Regions from separate parts of the Mesorhizobium album genome, predicted to be linked through region 1. Evidence: riboswitches for the same ligand, from Rfam matches in the RefSeq annotation. Region 1 holds a riboswitch; each other region holds the start of a gene.
What was found. A riboswitch is a leader RNA that binds a small molecule or an ion and turns the genes downstream of it on or off. The one in region 1 is predicted to bind cobalamin.
Positions count from the first base shown of each region.

Region 2: linked by a shared signal. The riboswitch ahead of metE (5-methyltetrahydropteroyltriglutamate--homocysteine S-methyltransferase) and the one ahead of RFN28_RS23115 (DUF1636 family protein) in region 1 are both predicted to bind cobalamin.
Region 3: linked by a shared signal. The riboswitch ahead of RFN28_RS06710 (CbtB domain-containing protein) and the one ahead of RFN28_RS23115 (DUF1636 family protein) in region 1 are both predicted to bind cobalamin.

Region 1 is NZ_JAVIIW010000030.1:49,451-54,786, reverse strand. It holds gene RFN28_RS23135 (NADH-quinone oxidoreductase subunit C) at 1-235, opposite strand, end outside; gene RFN28_RS23130 (NuoB/complex I 20 kDa subunit family protein) at 240-821, opposite strand; gene RFN28_RS23125 (NADH-quinone oxidoreductase subunit A) at 812-1,177, opposite strand; gene RFN28_RS23120 (winged helix-turn-helix domain-containing protein) at 1,515-2,714, shown strand; cobalamin riboswitch at 2,744-2,946, shown strand; gene RFN28_RS23115 (DUF1636 family protein) at 2,987-3,415, shown strand; gene cobW (cobalamin biosynthesis protein CobW) at 3,418-4,470, shown strand; gene cobN (cobaltochelatase subunit CobN) at 4,488-5,336, shown strand, end outside.
Region 2 is NZ_JAVIIW010000024.1:3,737-9,072, reverse strand. It holds gene RFN28_RS20190 (adenosine kinase) at 479-1,471, shown strand; cobalamin riboswitch at 2,039-2,234, shown strand; partial or broken gene metE (5-methyltetrahydropteroyltriglutamate--homocysteine S-methyltransferase) at 2,332-3,932, shown strand; partial or broken gene RFN28_RS20180 (TCP-1/cpn60 chaperonin family protein) at 4,222-4,607, shown strand; gene glmS (glutamine--fructose-6-phosphate transaminase (isomerizing)) at 5,025-5,336, opposite strand, start outside.
Region 3 is NZ_JAVIIW010000005.1:212,668-218,003, reverse strand. It holds gene RFN28_RS06720 (MFS transporter) at 1-289, shown strand, start outside; gene RFN28_RS06715 (gamma-glutamylcyclotransferase) at 392-1,078, shown strand; cobalamin riboswitch at 1,149-1,346, shown strand; gene RFN28_RS06710 (CbtB domain-containing protein) at 1,384-1,563, shown strand; gene RFN28_RS06705 (CbtA family protein) at 1,579-2,376, shown strand; gene cobU (bifunctional adenosylcobinamide kinase/adenosylcobinamide-phosphate guanylyltransferase) at 2,369-2,890, shown strand; gene cobO (cob(I)yrinic acid a,c-diamide adenosyltransferase) at 2,892-3,521, shown strand; gene cbiB (adenosylcobinamide-phosphate synthase CbiB) at 3,561-4,550, opposite strand; gene cobD (threonine-phosphate decarboxylase CobD) at 4,549-5,336, shown strand, end outside.

The DNA.
Region 1 (5,336 bases):
GAAGGTGATACACGACATCGAAGCGCTTGGCCCGCGACGGATAGTCCGCGCCGCAGACGTCGATGATCGAGATGAACTGGCAGCGCGGATCGTCGCGCAGGAAGGTCGCCACCTCGATCAGGTTGCCGGGCTCGATCGAAACCGTCAGCTCGCCATAGGCAAGCACCGTTTCGCCGATGCGGCCGGCCAGCTTCTCGCCGAGATAGGTGGAGAGTTCGTTCAACGCCAGGGCCATTGGTTCACCGTTCGATCGTGCCGGTGCGGCGGATCTTCTTCTGCAACAGAAGAATGCCGTAGAGCAGCGCTTCCGCGCTCGGCGGGCAGCCGGGTACATAGATGTCGACCGGTACGATGCGGTCGCAGCCGCGCACCACCGAATAGGAATAATGGTAGTAGCCGCCGCCATTGGCACAAGAGCCCATCGAGATGACGTAGCGCGGCTCCGGCATCTGGTCGTAGACCTTGCGCAGCGCCGGCGCCATCTTGTTGGTCAGCGTGCCGGCGACGATCATGATGTCGGACTGGCGCGGAGACGCCCGCGGCGCGACGCCGAAGCGCTCGCTGTCGTAGCGCGGCATCGAGGTGTGGATCATCTCGACCGCGCAGCAGGCGAGACCGAAAGTCATGAACATCAGCGAGCCGCTGCGCGCCCAGGTGATCAGCGCTTCAGTCGAGGTGACGAGGAAACCCTTGTCTGCCAGCTCATTGTTGATTTCGAGGAAGAAGGGATCGTCCTCCCCCACCGGCCTGCCGGTGTTGGGGTCGATGATGCCCTTGGGCTTCGGCGCGACGAGGGTGCCTGAACTGTCGTTCAATCCCATTCCAGCGCTCCTTTTTTCCATTCATAGGCAAAGCCGACGGTCAGCACCGCCAGGAACACCATCATTGACCAGAAGCCGAGCATGCCGACCTTGGAGAAGGACACCGCCCACGGAAACAGGAAGGCGACCTCAAGATCGAAGATGATGAACAGGATCGACACCAGATAGAAGCGGATGTCGAATTTCATGCGGGCGTCGTCGAACGAGTTGAACCCGCATTCATAGGCGGAAAGCTTTTCCGGGTCGGGGCTGCGGTAGGCCACCAGGAACGGCGCTATGATCAGCGCCAGACCGACGACCATCGCCACTGCGATGAAGAGGACGATGGGCAGATACGAACTTAGGAGTGCGCTCATGCGGCGGCTTTCCGTTGGCGGCCAATTCACTTTGATTACAGCAACGGACTCTAATGCGGAAGCGTGACAGATTAACCGCTGAACCGTTTTAGGTGGCCTATGCTGCGACGCGGCGAGGGTTAGCGCAGCGGTTTCAGCGACGCAAGTCAAACCTTGTTCAAAATCCGGCCCTGGGCGCCATATCCGAAGAAACTGGTCCGATCCGCTCCTGTTTGATTTCCTTCGTTTTTTACTCCACTTTTCTCTCCTGACATATCTCCCGCCATTTGCCTGCTAGCATGACATGAATCGCCCGCTGGAAATGCCGGCAAAGGATCAGGGGTAACGGGATAGCCTGATGAAGGAAACGATTTCGCTCGCCATGGCCAGGCGCATCGCGCTCGGTGCGCAGGGCTTCACCGACCCTCGCCCGGCCGGCGAGCCCAACCGCCGGCACCTCGCCCGCGTGCTCTCCCGGACCGGCCTGCTCCAGATCGATTCTGTCAGCGCGGTGGTGCGCGCCCATTACATGCCGCTCTATTCGCGTCTCGGCCCTTACCCGCTGGCGCTGCTCGACAATGCCGCACGCACCCGCAAGCGCGCCGTCTTCGAATATTGGGCGCATGAAGCCTCTTTCCTGCCGGTTGAGACCTATCCGCTGATGCGCTGGCGCATGCAGCGCGCCGAACGCGGCGAGGAGATGTATCTCGGCCTCGCCAAGTGGGGCCGCGAGCGCAAGGAGATGATCGACGAGATTTATAAAGAGGTAGCCGAACGCGGACCGATCGCCGCCTCCGACATCGAAGGCCACAAGGGCAACGGCGGCTGGTGGGGGTGGAGCGAGGCCAAGCATGCCTTCGAATGGCTGTTCTGGGCCGGGCGCATCACCACCGCCTACCGGCGCGGCTTCGAGCGCTATTACGATCTGCCGGAGCGTGTTCTGCCACAGTCTGTGCTGGATCTGCCCGTGCCCTCCGTCGAGGACGCGCACCGCGAATTGCTGCGCATGTCCGCGCGCGCCCATGGCATCGCCACGTATGGCGACCTGCGCGACTATTTCCGCCTGGCGCCGGGCGACACCAAAGACCGCATCGAGGAACTGGTCGAGGCGGGCGAGCTGCTGCCGGTGCGCGTCGAAGGTTGGGATAAGACCGCCTATCTCCACAAGGATGCCCGCTTTCCGCGCCGGATCGCGGCGCGTGCCCTGCTTGCTCCTTTCGATCCCGTCGTCTTCGAGCGCACTCGGACGGAAAAGCTGTTCGGCTTCCGCTACCGCATCGAGATCTATACGCCGGCCGAAAAGCGCCAGTATGGCTATTACGTGCTGCCCTTCCTCCTTGGCGACCGGATCGTCGCCCGTGTCGATCTGAGAGCCGACCGCCCTGCAAGTGTTCTCCGTGTCCACGCCGCCTATGCTGAGGCCGGAGCGCCGCCGGAGACGGCCGCGCAGCTCGTCGAGGAACTGAAGCAGATGCAGGGCTGGCTTGGATTGGAGCGCATCGAAGTCGCGCCGGCCGGCGACCTCGGCCCGGCGCTGGCCGACATTTCGGTGTCGTAGCCGCGCGTTGACAGCCGGATAGCTCTAAGCCTAAATCCGCCACAGACGGTCTTCTCCCGGCAAAGGGAGGAGCCAAGAGGGAATGCGGTGCGGGCAAAAAGCCCAAATCCGCGGCTGTCCCCGCAACTGTGAGCGATGAGCCTCAGCCGAAAGCCACTGGGATATTCCCGGGAAGGCGGCGCCAAGGCGATGACCCGCGAGCCAGGAGACCTGCCGTCTGAGACTTTAAGTATCCGATCGTCCGGCGGGTTTTCCGGGCAAGGAGCCTGGTTTTGGATCGCAACGACAGTCTTCCGGCTAATATCGCGGACATTCCATCCGAGCCCGGCTACGCGTTGGCGGAAGTAACCGTCATCGTCTGCTCCTCTTGCCGCGACGAAACCGGCTCGGACGCGCATCCGCGCGCAGGCACACTCCTTGCCGCGGACGCACGCCGCGCCGCTTCGGGCCAGGAGATCCGCATCCGCACCGTCGAATGCCTCGGCAACTGCAAGCGCCGCCTGAGCGCCGCACTGCTTCGCGACGGCTGCTGGAGCTACGTCTTCGGCGACTTGGACACGACCAGCGGCCCAGATCTCGTCGCCGGCGCAAAACTCTTTGCTACCTCGACCGACGGCCTCATTCCCTGGCGTGGCCGGCCAGATTCCCTCAAGCGTGGCCTGGTTGCCCGCGTCCCTCCCCTCGACATGCTGAAAGACTGACCATGAACGCCCCAGATTCGTCCGGCAACTTCTCCCGTGTTCCCTGCACCGTCGTCACCGGCTTTCTCGGCGCCGGCAAGACGACGCTGATCCGCAACCTGCTCGAAAATTCCAAGGGCAAGCGGCTGGCGATCATCGTAAACGAGTTCGGCGATGTCGGCATCGACGGCGAGATCCTGAAAGGCTGCGGCATCGACACCTGCCCGGAGGAAAACATCGTCGAGCTCGCCAATGGCTGCATCTGCTGCACCGTCGCCGACGATTTCGTGCCGGCGCTCGATCAGATCCTGTCGCGCACGCCGAAGGTCGACCACATCCTGATCGAGACCTCCGGCCTCGCTTTGCCGAAGCCGCTCGTCCAGGCTTTCCAGTGGCCGACAGTGAAGAGCCGCGTGACGGTCGATGGCGTCATCGCCGTGGTCGATGGCCCGGCACTGGCCGACGGCCGCGTCGCCTCCGATATGGACGCCCTGCAGGCGCAGCGCGCCGCGGACGATTCGCTCGACCATGACGATCCGGTCGAGGAGGTGTTCGAGGACCAGATCGCCTGCGCCGACCTGATCATCCTGTCGAAGAGCGACCTGATGGATGCGGCGGGCTCGGCCCGTGCCAATGCCGTCATCGGCGAGCATGTAGCGCGCGCCGTGAAGGTCGTGCCGACCACGCACGGCAAGGTCGATCCGTCGGTGCTGCTCGGCCTCGGCCTCGCCGTCGAGGACGATATCGAGAACCGCAAGACGCATCACGACGACGAGCTCGACCACGAGCATGACGATTTTGACTCCTTCGTTATCGATATCCCATCGATTTCGCATCCGGACGAGCTGGCAAAGCGCGTCGCCCTTGCCGCCGAGCAGGAAAACGTGCTGCGCGTCAAAGGCTTCGTCGAGGTCGGGGACAAGCCTATGCGGCTGCTGCTCCAGGCCGTCGGCCCGCGCGTCAACCACTATTACGACCGCGCCTGGACGGCTGAGGACGACCGCCGCTCGCGGCTCGTCGTCATCGGGCTCAAGGGGCTGAACCGCCCGGCGGTCGAGCGTATCCTTGCCGGCTGAGGCCAACGCGAAAAGCGATGCATATCCTCACCACGACATCCTCCTCGCTCGACGATCTCGCCGAGCCGATCGATCTCAGGCAGACGCCTGCGGATGTCGTGGCGCTGTCCTTCACCGACAGCGATCTCGCCGGACTGGCCGCAGCCTGGAAGACTGACGCCGAACGGCTGCCGTCGATGCGGCTGGCCGCGTTGCGCGATCTGCGCCATCCGATGTCGGTCGATCTCTGGATCGACAGCGTCGCCCGCCATGCCAAAGTCGTTCTCGTCCGCATCCTCGGCGGCTACGACTGGTGGCGCTACGGCTGCGACCAGCTTGCGGCGGTCGCGCGCGAGCGCGGCATCAAGCTGGCGCTGCTGCCGGGCGAAAGCCATAACGAGGACCAGCGACTGATCGAAGGCTCGACCCTGCCGCGCGCCGAGCTCGACGCCCTGCTCGGCTATTTCCGCGAAGGCGGCCCGGCCAATATGAGCGCGCTGGTGAAGAGGTTGGCGCGGCTGGCGGGGTCGGACGCGGCGGTGACCGAGCCGGTTGAAGTGCCGAAGGCGGGGTACTATCAAGCTGGACTGGGCGTCGTGGAGAGGCCGGACCTTTCAAACGTCGGCGTTCCTTCGCACCCCCCTCTGTCCTGCCGGACATCTCCCCCGCAAGGGGGGAGATCAGCCGTCACCGGCTCCGTCGCCTTTTCTGAAAAATCGACGACAAAACCTCCTGCGACGTCTGTGATTGGCGAAAGCATCAATGACAACTCAATCTCCCCCCTTGCGGGGGAGATGGCCGGCAGGCCAGAGGGGGGTGTGAAGGAACTCGGCGCCGACAATCTCGGCTCCCCTATCATCCCGATCCTGTTCTACCGTTCGATGCTG
Region 2 (5,336 bases), on a different contig from region 1:
AAGGTCGGCACCTGTCATCTGCTTCACAACACGGTTAATCAACTGAGACCAGCCAGACGGCGGAGTGCAAACCGGTCAAATAGCCGTCTCGCACGCCCCGTCGCGCGGCACCATCAGCCCCGCTACCACCTCGGATCGTCTCCGCCATAGCGTTGCGTTTCGGTTGAGCATCGTAAGAGATCCTTCCATAAAATTCACAGAGGCTTTGCAATACCAATTCGCTAAAAGTGGTAGGAATCCCAAGCCTGTTTGAGGGCAGCGAGGTCAAGCCGGGTGCATTTATTTCGGGTCACAAAGCCGCGACCTATGAGCACTTCGGGTGAGTCTACCTGGGAGAGGCTGGCACCTACGGCGCGATGCAAGGCTCTCAGCGCCGCGAGACTCGTGCCGAATAGATTGGCATGTTGAAAGCCCATCCCAACTGATCGCGCGCCCGGCCGGCGTGGCAGAAAGCCGGCAGTCGTTGGCGGAGACTTTGATGCCGGAATATGACGTGCTTTGCATCGGCAATGCCATTGTCGACATCATCGCCCAGTGCGACGAGGCTTTTCTCGAGACCAACGGCATCATCAAGGGCGCGATGAACCTCATCGACACCAGGCGCGCCGAGCTGCTTTACAGCCGCATGGGGCCGGCGATCGAGGCTTCGGGCGGCAGCGCCGGCAACACGGCGGCGGGTGTCGCGAGCTTCGGCGGCCGCGCCGCCTTCTTCGGCAAGGTGTCGAACGACGCGCTCGGCGAAATCTACACCCACGATATCCATGCCCAGGGTGTGGCCTTCGACACCAGGCCGCTCCAGGGCGAGCCGCCGACGGCGCGCTCGATGATCTTCGTCACGCCGGATGGCGAGCGTTCGATGAACACCTATCTCGGCGCCTGCATCGAACTCGGGCCGGAGGACGTCGAGGCCGACAAGGCCGCCGGCGCCAGGGTCACCTATTTCGAAGGCTATCTGTGGGATCCGCCGCGCGCCAAGGAAGCGATCCGGCAGACCGCGAGGCTGGCGCATGCCGCCGGCCGCGAAGTGTCGATGACGCTATCGGATTCCTTCTGCGTCGACCGCTATCGCGACGAGTTCCTCGAGCTGATGCGCTGCGGCACCGTCGACATCATCTTTGCCAACAGCCACGAGATCAAGTCTCTCTACGAGACCTCCTCGTTCGAGGAGGCGTTGGCCGCCATCCGCAAGGACTGCAGAATAGCCGCCGTCACCCGTTCTGAGAAAGGCTCGGTCATCGTGCGCGGCGACGAGACCGTCACCATCGAGGCGACGGCGATCGAGCAATTGGTCGACACGACCGGCGCCGGCGACCTCTATGCCGCCGGCTTCCTTTACGGCTACACGACCGGACGCAGCCTCAAGGAGTGCGGCGATCTCGGCTCGCTGGCCGCCGGCCTGGTGATCCAGCAGATCGGCCCGCGCCCGCGCCAGAACCTGCGCCGCGAGGCCGAGCAAGCCGGGCTGCTGTAGGGGCGTGCCAAGGACTAGCTTCCTTCCTCCTAGTGAAAGCTGTTTAGGAAAGCGCGGGCAAATCGAAATGTCGCACGTGCATCCCGTTGAGGGCGGTTTTCCTCTTGGCGTTCCAGTCTAGTTACCGGAACGCGGAAACGGGTTGGGGCCACTTACCGGTTTCAGGGGATCTTGATATCAGTTGGCGCGCGGACGCCCACATTGGCGTACTCCAGCAAGAGACCTATTCTAGCCTCGCAGTTCTGCTGGGGGCGCCACCCTGCCCTTCCGCCAAATCGGTCCGACCAAAGGCCCTGCAACCCTTGCGCAGCCGAGCCGGATCGCACCGTCTGGCACAGTTCTGCACAGCGCCCATTTGCCGATTTGGCCCGGCCACCTGCAGCGGGCAAGGTCTGGCTTCATCTAGCCAATCTGCCTTACCGCCTGCCGAACTAAACATATTCACGATCCAAACGCCCCTTGTTCGTCCCTCCACGCGGCTTGGAAATCACTGCGACGGTACAAAGCGCGTCCACATAATGACATAAAGATTTCTTTATGCGAGATTGACAAAAGAGCGGACTGCTGTGATTGTGTCCAAGCCATGGTTCTCCGTACGGCGCTGCCGCAGCGGAGCTAAGAAGCCGGTGCGATGCCGGCGCTGCCCCCGCAACTGTTAGAGGCGAGCCGACCCCACTCATGTCACTGAGGCGAACAGCCTCGGGAAGGCGGGTAGAGGCGATGACCCCTGAGCCAGGAGACCTGCCACGGCGAACTATTGTCCACGGGCGGGGTGTCTCGGTGGCCGCTGCAGCCCGGCGTTCGTACCGGCCTACTGGCGCCTTCATTGTCCCCCACGCCCCAACCATCGGGGTATCGCATTGAAGATCATGCTGGCTACCTATTTCGGGCCGCTGGGAGACAATCTCGAGACAGCGATATCGCTGCCCGTGGCCGGCCTGCATCTTGATCTCTCCCATGCTCCCGAACAGTTGGAGACGGCTGGTCGGCTCGCGCCCAAGGATCTGGTGTTATCGCTTGGCTTGATCAATGGCCGCAACGTCTGGCGCGCGAACCTCACTGCCATTCTCGACCGCATCAAGCCGATCGTCGCGGGCTGGCCCTTGGATCGAGTCGAGATCGCGCCTTCGTGCTCGATGCTGCATGTGCCGATCGACTTGCGTATGGAGACGGCACTGGATGCGAACATCAGGTCGTGGCTCGCCTTCGCGGCCCAGAAGACCGACGAGTTGGTCATCCTGGCTCGGGCTTGTCCCAAGGTAAAGACGCCGTGGCTGGCGAGTTGAAAGCTTCTACCGAGGCTGCCGCGACTCGCGCAACATCCACGAAGGTCCATGACCCGCTCGTTGAAGGGCGGATCGCCGACATCAAAAGCGCCATGAAGCAACGAAAGAGCGCATTTGCCGAGCGTTCCAGGGTCCAGGCCCGCACGCTCGGCCTGCCGCCGTTCCCGACGACGACCATTGGATCCTTTCCGCAGACGCCTCAGGTGCGCAAGGCGCGTTCCGCTCACGCGAAGGGCCGGCTCAGCTATGTCGACTACGAAACCTTTCTGAAGAAGGAGATCGAGGCTGCTATTCGCTGGCAGGACGAGATCGGGCTGGACGTGCTGGTGCATGGCGAGTTCGAACGAAACGACATGGTACAGCATTTCGGCGAGCAACTTTCCGGCTTCGCCTTCACCGAACATGCCTGGGTGCAGAGCTATGGGTCGCGCTACGTGCGTCCCCCCATCATCTTCGGCGACGTATCGCGCCCCAATCCGATGACTGTGCGCTGGTGGCAATTCGCCCAGTCGCTTACGCAAAAGCCTGTCAAGGGAATGCTTACAGGCCCAGTGACCATTCTCAATTGGTCTTTTGTTCGCGACGACGTACCCCGCTCCGAGGTCTGCCGCCAGATCGCGCTCGCTGTTCGCGATGAAGTGACGGACCTCGAAAGATCAGGCGCAAGGATGATCCAGATCGACGAGGCCGCGTTTCGCGAAGGCTTGCCGCTGCGCAAGTGCGACTGGAAGGTCTATCTTGACTGGTCGGTCGAATGCTTCCGGATCGCTTCAACAGGTGTAAAGGACTCGACTCAGATCCATACCCACATGTGCTATTCGGAGTTCAACGAGATCATCGACGCGATCGCTGAGCTGGACGCGGATGTAATTTCGATTGAGACATCGCGCTCGGCAATGGAACTGCTGGACGCCTTTACGAGCTCTAAATATCCGAACGAAATCGGTCCCGGAGTCTATGACATCCACTCACCGCGCATTCCGGAAGTCGCCGAGATTTCGGAGCTCGTCATGCTTGCCCGCGAGCGACTCTCCGATGGTCAACTGTGGATAAATCCGGACTGCGGCCTCAAAACTCGCAAATGGGAGGAGGTCCGCCCTGCCCTCATTAACATGGTTGCGGCAGCATGCGCCATGCGGGAGAAACAGCAGGCTGAGCTCGCGCGGCCCCTGTGACCCGTAAACGCGTGAGCAGCAGCGGCCGCGACGGGTGCCTTTGCCCGACATTTGCCTAGCAAGCTGGCATCAATGCCGTTCGGGAGAAAACTTCTGATCGCGTTGTGGAAGCATGTTCTTCATGGTACTTGCCGCGAGGCGCTGTCCTGAAGCCATTCTTCTCCATCCATTGGATTTATAGCAGCCGCTGATCCCGAGCGAACCAACCTTCGAACGCGCGGCGCTCCAACATGGGGCGGTTCATTCCGTGTTCACTGTTACCAATTTTTCAACCGATGTTGAGCCGATGGCCGCCGACGGCACCACGACCGCGACGGTTCTCGCGAAGGACCAAGGCGGTTGCTGCCGGCATGAACCCGATGGACCTCAAGCGTGGCATCGACCTCGCCGTCACCGAAGTCGTCGCGGCGCTCGGCAAGGCTGCTAAGAAGATCACGAGCTCCGAGGAAGTCGCCCAGGTCGGCACGATTTGGGCCAATGGCGACGAGTCGGTCGGCACCATGATCGCCGAAGCCATGCAGTAGGTCGGCAACGTGGGCGTCATCACCGTCGAAGAAGCCAAGACGCTGAGACCGAGCTGGAAGTCGTCGAGGCATGCAATTCGACCGCGGTTATCTCTCGCCCTATTTCGTCACCAACCAAGACAAGATGCGCGTCGAGCTGGACGAGCCGCATGGCGAACAAAGTAGGGATCGAGCAACCGGCAATCTCGACATGATTAGTGCCACCTCCGGCATATGCTGGAGGGTGGCGACCTGATAAAGCGAACGTGAGGTCCGCGCGCGAAGTCACTCAGGATCGCCGGGCGATTGTTCACGGTTTCCGCATCACGGGCATCCAAAAATCAACGCCAATGCCCTTGGGCGCGCCAGGCGGTGGCCGCTCGCGGCATTTTTTCGGTCTGATGCGCGCTGGGCCCCGGCAAGTCACGCGCCTGGCTGAGTTCGATGCGGTCGCCCACAATACCGATAGAGCAATAAGATATATCCACCTGGCCGCGGACCGTGATATGGATCTCTTCGAAATCCCGGTGTCGGTGGCGATGCGCTTTGTTACTTGAAGGCTGGGACCCCAGCTATGAGCGCGTTACAATCATTCGACGGTGACTGATTTTGCGAGGTTGCGCGGCTGGTCGACATCTGTGCCCATGAAGACCGCTGTGTGATAGGCAAGAAGCTGTATGGGCAGCGAGAAGATCATGGGCGCGATAATCTCGTCGACAGCTGGCAGCACGATCGTGTGCATGGTGTCGAGCTTGGATGCGGTTGCTCCTTTTTCGTCGGTGACGAGGATAACCCGCCCTCCACGGGCGGCGACTTCCTCCATATTGGAGACGGTCTTGTTGAAAATGCGATCAAATGGCGCGATGACGATCACCGGCATGTTCTTGTCTATCAATGCGAT
Region 3 (5,336 bases), on a different contig from region 1:
CGAAGCCGAGCCGTTGCTCGCCGCCGCCTTCCTGCTGTGCAGCGCGCTTTTCACCATCGCGCTCGATGCGCTTGGCTCGACCGCCTTCATGCGCTCGGTGCGTTCCTATGAGAGGGCGCAGATGGCGGCGGTCTACCGCACCTACCTCGACTTTTCCGAGCTGACGCCGCCGCTGGTCTATTCGGTGGTGCTCTCTTTCTTCGGCCTCGGCTCGGTCTTCGTCACTCTCGGCCTGCTGGCCGCCTTCTGCGGCTTCTTCACCTGGCGCTATCTGCCGAAGTCGTTTTGATCGGCCACCTGGCCGGCCTTCCACATTGTGGCGATTATGCGAGGACCTTAAGCTCGGTCCGCTATCGTCGGCAAACTCGCCGGCGGCCGAAGGAGCAACCGGATGCCTGCAAGAACGATGTCGCTCACCGAGGAATTGGTCGCCCGCTGTTTTCGCGCGGTCGAGGACCCAGGGCCCGATCCTGATGCGCAGCATCTCCGCGACAGCGACTATGAAGAGATGCTGGATGCGTTCGAGGGCGAGTTGCCTGCAGCCGAGCCTCTCTGGCTGTTCGGCTATGGCTCGCTGATCTGGAAGCCGGAGATCGAACATGTCGAGGAGCGGGTCGCCGTGGCGCGCGGCTGGCATCGCTCCTTCTGCATGAAGATGACGCGCTGGCGCGGCACCAAAGAGAGCCCTGGCCTGATGATGGCGCTGGATCGCGGCGGCCAATGCAAGGGCGTCGCCTTCCGGCTGGACGGTGGCGACCGCCGGGAGGCGCTGGACAAGCTTTTCCGGCGCGAGATGACGCTGAAGCCGACCAGCTACCGGCCGCGGGTGCTGCAACTCGCAACCGACAAGGGGCCGTTGCGGGCGCTCGCCTTCGTTCTCAACCGCAAAGGCACGACCTATGCCGGCCCGCTCAGCGAAGGCGAGGTGGTCGAAAGGCTGGCGACCTCCTGCGGCCATTGGGGGTCAGGCGCCGACTATCTCTACAATACTGTCAAGAATCTCGAGGCGCGCGGCATCCACGACGCCCATCTGTGGCGGCTGCAGCAGCTTGTCGCCGCAAGGATCGCCGGCTCCTAGTTCCCAATGCGTGCCGCAATCACGCTCCGACATGGCGGAATTTGGTTTGCCGGGTGCGGCGATTCTGCATATAGTCTGCGCCGTCGTCGGTTCCGTTTTTGGAGCCAAGAGGGAATGCGGTGAGGGCGAACTTCCTGCCCAAAGCCGTGGCTGCCCCCGCAACTGTGTGCGGTAGTCCTCTCCATAAACCACTGAGGGTTTTCCTCGGGAAGGTGGGGAAGGGCGCGGATCCGCGAGCCAGGAGACCTGCCGGCGACAGGAAAGTTGACTTCGATGCCCTCGGGTGGAGGGCGAAAGGACAAGACATGAATACCGCTTCCGTCTCCCTCGGCGCCTCCGTCTCCTCGCAGTCGCGCATCATGCAGCTGACCCTGGCCGCGCTGCTCGGCATCTTCGTCGTCGGCTTCGTCGGCTTCTCGCATATCGATGCGGTCCACAACGCTGCGCACGACTATCGCCATTCGATGGCTTTTCCCTGCCACTGAGCAAGGCCTGACATCATGAATCTGTTTCGCAACGTCGTGTTCATCGCGGCGATCGCGGGGCTCGTGGCGGGCGTGGTTCTCGCCTGCATGCAGGCCTATGCGACCGTGCCGCTGATCCTGAAGGCGGAAGTGTACGAAAAGGCGGGCGGCGGTCATCACCACGATCACGCCGCCGCCAGCACAAGCAACAACGCAATGAGTTCGGCCGCCCCGGCGGACAACGCGATGAGCAGTGCGGCTCCGGCGCCGGCCGAAGCGGCTGCGCCGGCCGAGGATGAGGGCTGGGCGCCGGCCGACGGCTTCGAGCGCTTCGCCTTCAACGTCGTCGCCAATATCGTCACCGGCATCGGCTTCGCGCTGATCCTGGTCGCCGTCTCCGAGTTCGCCGGCGGCATCGGCAACTGGCGGCAGGGCGTGTTCTGGGGCCTTGCCGGCTTCGCCGTGTTCACGCTGGCGCCGGGCCTCGGCCTGCCGCCGGAATTGCCGGCAATGCCCGCGGCCGAGCTTTTGCCGCGCCAGATCTGGTGGATTTCGACAGTGGCGGCAACCGCGGTCGGTCTCGGTCTGATCGCCTTCCGCAAGTCGCTGCCGCTGGCGATCCTCGGTGTTGTGCTGATCGTGGCGCCGCACGTTATCGGCGCGCCACAGCCCGACAGTTTCGAGACGGCGATTCCGGAGGGGCTGCATCATCAGTTCGTGGTCGCGGTGACGCTCACCGATCTAGTTTTCTGGCTGGTGCTGGGCGCAATTGCCGGCGTGGCGCGCGGCCGCTTCACCGGCACGGCGACCAGCCTGCGCGACAGCTTTGCCTGATCGCGCAGAGGGTCGTCTGACCTTCATCCTCGGCGGTGCGCGCTCCGGAAAAAGCGCGTATGCCGAGACCCTGGCGACGGCAAGCCCGTCGCCCTGGGTCTACATCGCCACCGCGCAAGCCTATGACGACGAGATGCGCGAGCGCATCGCGCTGCATCGCGCGCGGCGCAGCGAAAGCTGGGTGACCGTCGATGCGCCGCTCGACCTCACCGGTGCGATCGAGGCTTTGCCTGATCATCAGCCAGTGCTGATCGATTGCCTGACATTGTGGCTGACCAATCATATGCTGGCGGACCATGATATCGAGGCCGAGTGCCGGCGGCTTACGGATATACTGTCACGGCCGCGCGGGCCTTGGTTCGTGGTGTCGAACGAAGTCGGGCTCGGCATCGTGCCGGACAATGTGCTGGCGCGCCGGTTCCGCGACGCCGCCGGGCGGCTCAACCAGCAGGTCGCGGCGGTCGCCGACAGCGTACTGATGATCGTCGCGGGGCTGCCGCTCAAGGTGAAGTGACATGGCCGAAATCGACGACAAGATCATTGACGACAAGGATGCCGAACGCCATCGCGCCAAGATGGCCAAGCGCAAGGCTGTGCAGGATGCCGAGGTTGCCGGCAAGACGATCGAGAAGGGGCTGCTGATCGTCAACACCGGGCCGGGCAAGGGCAAGACCACCGCTGCCTTCGGCCTAGCGCTCAGGATGCTCGGCTACGGCAAGCGCGTCGGCGTCGTCCAGTTCATCAAGGGCAAGTGGCACACCGGCGAAAAGGATGCCTTCGCAGCTTTCGGCGACCGCGTCATCTGGCACACGATGGGCGAGGGGTTCACCTGGGAGTCGCAGGATCTGAAGCGCGACATCGCTGCCGCGGAGGCAGCCTGGGCCAAGGCGCTGGAGTTGATGGCCGATCCGTCGATCAGCCTCGTCGTGCTTGACGAGCTCAACATCGCGCTGCGTTACGATTACCTCGATCTGGAAAAGGTGGTTGCGGCGCTGAAGACCCGCCGCGAGGGTTTGCATGTCATCGTCACCGGCCGCAACGCCAAGCCGCTGCTTGTAGAGGCCGCCGATCTCGTCACCGAGATGGGGCTGACCAAGCATCACTTTGCGGCCGGCGTGAAAGCGCAGCAGGGGATCGAGTTTTAAGGCATGTTGATATTCAGGTGACCTGATTCTCAACACACCTTAGCGGCTGATTGAAATGGTCAGATAGATCACGATCGCCGACAGGATCGCGAACAGGCCGAGCAGCAGTCCGTCGGCAACGCGGTAGAGTTTCAGCGCCTGCCTGATGTCCGTGCTCTCGGCCTCGCGGCGGCCGCCTTCGCCCATGAAGGCATCCTCGACGATTTCACCGCCATAGCTGCGCGGCCCGGCCAGGGACAGGCCCAGCGCGCCCGCCATGGCGGCTTCCGGCCAGCCGGCATTGGGAGAGCGGTGTTTCTTCGCGTCGCGGCGCATCACCTGCCAGGCACTACGGGGGTCGGCGCCCTTGACCAGGAAGGCCGCGAGCACGATCAGCAGGCCGGTGAGCCGCGATGCAGGCAAGTTGATCCTGTCATCGAACAGCGCCGCGGCGCGGCCGAAGGCCTCATGTTTCGGCGTGCGATGGCCGATCATCGAATCGGCGGTGTTGGCGGCCTTGTAGGCAGCGCCGCCGACCAACCCGCCGATGCCGGTCCAGAAGGCAGGCGCAACGATGCCGTCGGAGAAATTCTCGGCCAGGCTTTCGATCGCGGCGCGGGCAACGCCCGCCTTGTCGAGCTTGTCCGGATCGCGGCCGACGATGCGCGAAACAGCGATGCGGCCGAGCGTCAGACCGCCGGTCTCCAGCGCATCGGCGACATCCTCGACATGCTCCGCCAAGCTCTTTTGCGACAGCAGGGAGGAGCCGAGAATGGCGGCAATGACGAGACCCGACGGGAAGATCAGCCAAAGCAGGACATGAAGCGCCAGCCCGATGGCGGCCGGCACGAGAATGATCACCCACAAGGCCTGGACGCCGCGGCGGCGACGCAATTCGTCGGAATCCGTAGCGCGGTTGAGCCTGCGGTCGAGAAAGGATATCAGCCTGCCAATCCAGGTGACGGGATGGCCGATGGCGTTAAACAGCCAATCCGGATAGCCGAGGACACGTTCAACGGCGAGTGACAGGAAAGCGATTAGGATCGACATGAAGCTTCTAAGCGGAGCGATTGCAGCGGTTGATCATGGCGGCAGCCTTGGCCGCGCACGCGCCCTTTTTCCTCATGCGCCACAGCCTTTCATTGACCTCTCGACAGGTATCAATCCGCACTCCTATCCGCTTTTCGACCTGCCCGCCACCGCCCTGTCACGATTGCCGGAGGCAGGACAACTGCGCGAATTGGCCGAAATTGCGGCCAGCGCCTACGGCGCGCCGACGGCGGCACATGTCGCGGCCGGGCCCGGCACGCAGATCCTGTTGCCGCGAGTCGCCTCGCTGGTGAGGCCCGGCAAGGCGCTGGTGCTGGGCCCGACCTATGCCGAGCATGCCAGAGCCACCGCGATCGCTGGCCATGCGGTGGCGGAGGTGCACGATTTCGATGCTCTGGCGGAGGCTGACCTTGCAGTGCTGGTCAACCCGAACAATCCGGACGGGCGAGTGATCGAAAGGGATCGCCTGCTCGGCCTTGCCGCGCGGTTGCGCAGCAAGGCCGGCCTTCTTGTCGTCGACGAAGCCTTCATGGATGTCGGCCCGATTGAACACAGCCTCGCTGGCGATGTCGGCGAAGGCGGTATCGCGGTGTTGCGCTCCTTCGGCAAATTCTTTGGCCTCGCCGGGGTAAGGCTCGGCTTTGCGCTTGCCGATACGCTGACGGTCGAGCGGCTGGAGGCGCAGCTTGGGCCTTGGGCGGTTGCCGGCCCGGCGCTCGAATACGGGATCCGCGCGCTGGCAGACACAAAGTGGCAGGGTGACATGCGGCAACGTCTGGCAGGCGA